2 regions of the Halalkalibacter kiskunsagensis genome follow, and region 2 is predicted to be linked to the other one. Evidence: a T-box and tRNA genes for the amino acid it is inferred to sense, from the RefSeq annotation. Region 2 holds a T-box; the other holds one or more tRNA genes.
What was found. The T-box of region 2 lies ahead of pheS (phenylalanine--tRNA ligase subunit alpha). A T-box ahead of a tRNA ligase gene usually reads a tRNA of that ligase, here a tRNA-Phe.

Region 1: it has a tRNA-Phe gene. The T-box ahead of pheS (phenylalanine--tRNA ligase subunit alpha) is inferred to sense a tRNA for this amino acid. The anticodon was not compared.

Annotation. Positions count from the first base shown of each region.
Region 1 covers NZ_JAXBLX010000019.1:8,265-10,734, forward strand. Annotated here, with positions in the region: gene SLH51_RS12425 (adenylosuccinate synthase) at 1-420, shown strand, start outside; tRNA gene SLH51_RS12430 (tRNA-Lys) at 676-751, shown strand; tRNA gene SLH51_RS12435 (tRNA-Glu) at 765-839, shown strand; tRNA gene SLH51_RS12440 (tRNA-Asp) at 865-941, shown strand; tRNA gene SLH51_RS12445 (tRNA-Phe) at 958-1,033, shown strand; tRNA gene SLH51_RS12450 (tRNA-Thr) at 1,048-1,120, shown strand; gene SLH51_RS12455 (M23 family metallopeptidase) at 1,420-2,470, shown strand, end outside.
Region 2 covers NZ_JAXBLX010000005.1:25,201-27,670, reverse strand. Annotated here, with positions in the region: gene pheT (phenylalanine--tRNA ligase subunit beta) at 1-115, opposite strand, end outside; gene pheS (phenylalanine--tRNA ligase subunit alpha) at 129-1,163, opposite strand; T-box leader at 1,438-1,669, opposite strand; gene SLH51_RS04070 (TrmH family RNA methyltransferase) at 1,733-2,470, opposite strand, start outside.

The DNA of each region.
Region 1 (2,470 bases), on a different contig from region 2:
CGTGAAGTAGGAAATGAGTACGGAACAACTACTGGTCGTCCCCGTCGTGTAGGTTGGTTTGATAGTGTCGTTGTTCGGCATGCACGTCGTGTAAGTGGAATCACAGATTTATCATTGAACTCAATTGATGTTTTAACAGGGATTAAAACATTAAAGATTTGTACAGCCTATAAATACCGTGGAGAAATCATGGAAGAGTTCCCGGCAAGCTTAAAAGTACTTGCTGATTGTGAGCCAGTTTATGAAGAGCTTCCTGGTTGGGAAGAAGACATTACAGGCGTAAAAACATTAGATGAGCTTCCTGTGAATGCGCGCCATTACATTGAACGCGTATCTCAACTATCAGGTATTCCGTTAACAATCTTTTCAGTTGGACCTGACCGCAATCAAACAAATCTCGTTCGTGGTGTATTTGCATAAATTAAGTAAAAATGAAGGATGCAAGATCGATAATGTCTTGCATCCTTCGCTAATTTTCGCTATGCTGTAAGAAGCCTTCAGTTAGGGAAATTTCATTCGAAAGTTTTTTTGATAAATACTTGCTTTTGCTAGTTCACTATGATATTATAAATCTTGTCGCTAAGAGGTAAGACAAGCGGTCAAACAAAAAAGTAAGTTAACGGAGAGATTCATCGTTGGAAACAGCGTAAGTTAACTTTCTAGAAATTAAAGCAAGAGCCATTAGCTCAGTTGGTAGAGCATCTGACTTTTAATCAGAGGGTCGAAGGTTCGAGTCCTTCATGGCTCACCACTTTTTATTAAGTGGCCCGTTGGTCAAGCGGTTAAGACACCGCCCTTTCACGGCGGTAACACGGGTTCGAATCCCGTACGGGTCACCATTTTATTTCTTTATTTACATAGATTGGTCCGGTAGTTCAGTTGGTTAGAATGCCTGCCTGTCACGCAGGAGGTCGCGGGTTCGAGTCCCGTCCGGACCGCCATTTAAATTTAAAAGTTGGCTCAGTAGCTCAGTCGGTAGAGCAATGGACTGAAAATCCATGTGTCGGCGGTTCGATTCCGTCCTGAGCCACCATCTTTTCTTTTTTTGCCGGCCTAGCTCAATTGGTAGAGCAACTGACTTGTAATCAGTAGGTTGGGGGTTCAAGTCCTCTGGCCGGCACTTTAAATCCGTGTGGAATTTAATTTCCATGCGGATTTTATTTTTTGCTTTTTTATATTTCCCTCCACCTTTCATCAAAATTCCCTAAAATATCCACTTATATGACAAGAGTATTACAAAATATATTTATTTCCCTGATTAAAAAGAGAATATGCTAGAATAATGAAGGTTGACGAACTTTGTCATATTCAAACGAATTGTAAGATTAATAGAGGTAGTTCAAATAGAAGCGATTTATTAGCTATTGCTAATGCATGAAGTGTTCATAGTAATTTGCTTCAAATTTGTAGGAGGAACAAATGGTTTTAACTAAGGGAAATTTACAGTCATATAGTCGTTTACCCGCAAAAAGAATGATTCAAACATGTTTTACATTATTATTTTTCGTTATAAGTTTAGTAGCAGTTTCAACTGTGGCTAAAGCAGATGGTAAATCGAATGTATATACGATTTATCATATTTATGTTGGAGACAAACACATTGGTACATTGCAAGATGATGAGCCTGTACTTAGCTATATTGAAGAAACACTTAAAGAGTATGAAAAGGAATATCCAGATCTATCTCTACAAATTGATGAAAATATAAAGGTTATTCCTGAAATGGTATTTAATGAGGAAAAAGAAGATGAAGATGTACTCTCTTCTTTAGAAGATAAAATGATTGTTCAGGCAGAGGCGATTGCTTTAGTCATTGATGATCAGCCGGCTGTTTATGTAGCAACCATTGAGGAAGCAGAAAAAGCAATTGAAAAATTGGTTACTCAATACGTTGATAAAGAAGCATATGAACATTTTCAAATGATGGTTGAAGAAGATGAAGATCTTACGCTAAAAGTAGGAGAGGAAAAGATTACAAATCTATCACTTACAGAAGAGGTGATAGAGGAAGAATCGGTTGTTTTGCCTGAAGAGGTTCTGTCTGTTGAAGATGCAGTTTTAAAAATAAATAAAGGTGTTTTGAAAGAGCAACCATACATCGTTAAAGAAGGGGATGTACTAAGCTCAATTGCTAATAATCATGATTTAACAACCGCTAAGTTATTGGAGTTAAATAAAGAGTTAGATGTGGATAGTGTCATTCGTGTGGGTCAAGAGATTCAAGTAACGGTTTATGAGCCTTTAGTAAAAGTTCTAACAACAAAGGTTGAGAAAGTGGAAGAAGAAATTCCATATCAAACGGAAGTAAAAGAAGATGACTCGATGTGGAAAGGTGATCAAAAAGTTACACAACAAGGTCAGACGGGCATACAATTGCTTGAGTATGAGATTACTGAACAAGATGGCAATGTCATTCAACGTAAAGTACTTTTAGAAGAAGTGACAAAAGAGCCTGTAAAGAAAATAATTG
Region 2 (2,470 bases):
ATTGATGAACAAAATCAATTTCAATGCCGCCACGAGTCATTTTCTCTGCTATGTCAACAGCAGAAAGATCTTTAATATCAATATAATCTTGTAACCATTTATATGAGACTAACATGTATAATCCTCCTTTACACCCGTTTGAACTGTGCTAGAAAACGCATATCATTTGTATAAAAATGACGAATATCATCAATATCGTATTTTAACATTGCTAATCGCTCTACACCCATTCCAAATGCAAAGCCACTATATTTCGTTGAATCAAATCCACTCATTTCAAGAACACGTGGGTGAACCATACCAGCACCTAGCACTTCAATCCAACCCGATTGTTTACAAATACGACAACCGCTTCCACCACACATCCCACAAGACACATCAACTTCTACAGATGGTTCTGTAAATGGGAAGAAGCTTGGACGCAAACGGATTTGACGATCTTCTCCAAAAAATGATTTTGCAAATTGCTCTAACACACCTTTTAAATCACTCATTCGTACGTTTTTATCAACGAATAAACCTTCCATTTGCATAAATTGATGTGAGTGTGTTGCGTCATCATCATCACGGCGGAACACTTTGCCAGGACAGATAATTTTCACTGGCCCTTTACCTTTATGTATCTCCATCGTCCTCGCTTGCACAGGTGACGTGTGCGTACGCAACAGAAGTTCTTCAGTAAAATAGAAAGAATCTTGCATGTCTCTTGCTGGATGATCTTTCGGAAGATTTAACGCCTCGAAATTATAATAGTCTACTTCAATTTCTGGACCCTCTGCAACAGAAAATCCAAGTCCTAAAAACGCATTTTCTACTTCCTCAACTACTTGTGTTAATGGATGAGTTGAACCTCCTTGTACAGGTCGACCTGGCAAAGTCACATCTATGCTTTCACTTGCAAGCTGCAATTCAATCGCCGCTTGCTCGAGCTCAACTTCTTTTTGATTCACTTTTTCTTTAATCGCATCTCGAACGTCATTTGCCATTTGACCAATCACTGGTCGTTCCTCAGCTGAAAGCTTCCCCATGCCACGCAATACTTCTGTTATAGGACCTTTTTTGCCTAAATAAGCGACTCTAACTTCTTGCAATGCTTTAACATCTAAGGCTACTTCAACTTTTGCTAATGCCTCGTCACGCAAAGCTTCTAATCGTTCACGCATCATTTTGCCTCCTTTAATTTTACAGCTTGTCAAAATAAAATAATCTTTGACTCCATTATCTTTTTATTCGTTTGTTCAAAACGGTAAAAGACAACCGTTTTGATGATTAAATTGCAATGGCTACTCTCGCTACGCGTGATCTATAAGAAAACCACTTATAGATCACTTTACACACAGTAGCGGCTCCACTCATTGCTGCGAGTTTGTTCAAAACGGTAAAAGACAACCGTTTTGAACAAACTCTTTAACCAAAATAAAGAGCCTTCGCTCCCGCAAAAGGGACGAAGACTCGTGGTACCACCCTTATTAATGAGGAAGTGACTAAAGCCTCATTATCTTCATTGCTGTAACGGTCGAAACCGGAACACCTTCACAAGATTCACTTGTGATCCAGTGTCTGCTCCAGAGTGAATTCGGACTTTCCTTCCATAAAAATGCTTTCAGTCTAAGGCATTTTCTCCCTGAATGGCGGTTAAAGACGTACTACTCTCTTTCGATGCATTTTTAATATATCGTTGATTTATTTATTATAGTGAATATGGAATCGTGATGCAACCGTCTTTTCGACTTTATCCCCTTAAATAATACAATAAAATTCCTGCTGCTACAGCAACATTTAATGATTCAGCATGACCATGAATCGGAATGTAAATATTTTGATCTGTTATTTCCAGTAACGACTTTGCTACTCCTTCGCCTTCATTTCCCATAATTAAAGCAAATTGAGCTTGTGGCTGTATGGCGGAGTATGAGCTTGCTCCTTCAAGTGCTGTTCCAAATACAGGAATAGAGGCTTTTTTTAATGCTTCTATCCATATCTCTAAAGGCCCTTTTACAACAGGGAGGTGAAAAATAGACCCTTGGGATGCACGAATCACTTTACTGTTTAATACATCGACACTCCCTTCACCAAGTACAACCCCAGTCATCCCAGCAGCATCTGCCGTCCGAATCATTGTTCCTAGATTTCCTGGATCTTGAATCCGATCTAATAACAAGTATCGACCTTCTAAGCTTTTAACAGTAGGGGGAGAAGGAATGATACAGACAGCTGCAATTCCTTGTGGTGACTCTGTTTCAGACAGTTCCTTCATCACTTGTTCACTAACCAAAATGACATCTTGGTTTTGCACTGATAATGTAGACGGTAGAACTATTGCTTCTGTCATTAATATATATTCTACGACCATTTCTGCCTTTATTGCTTCTTCTACAAGGTGATAGCCTTCAACGAGAAATCGTCCAGATGTTTCTCTTCCTTTTCTCGTATGTAATTTTTTCCAACGTTTTACGTGGTCATTTTTCAC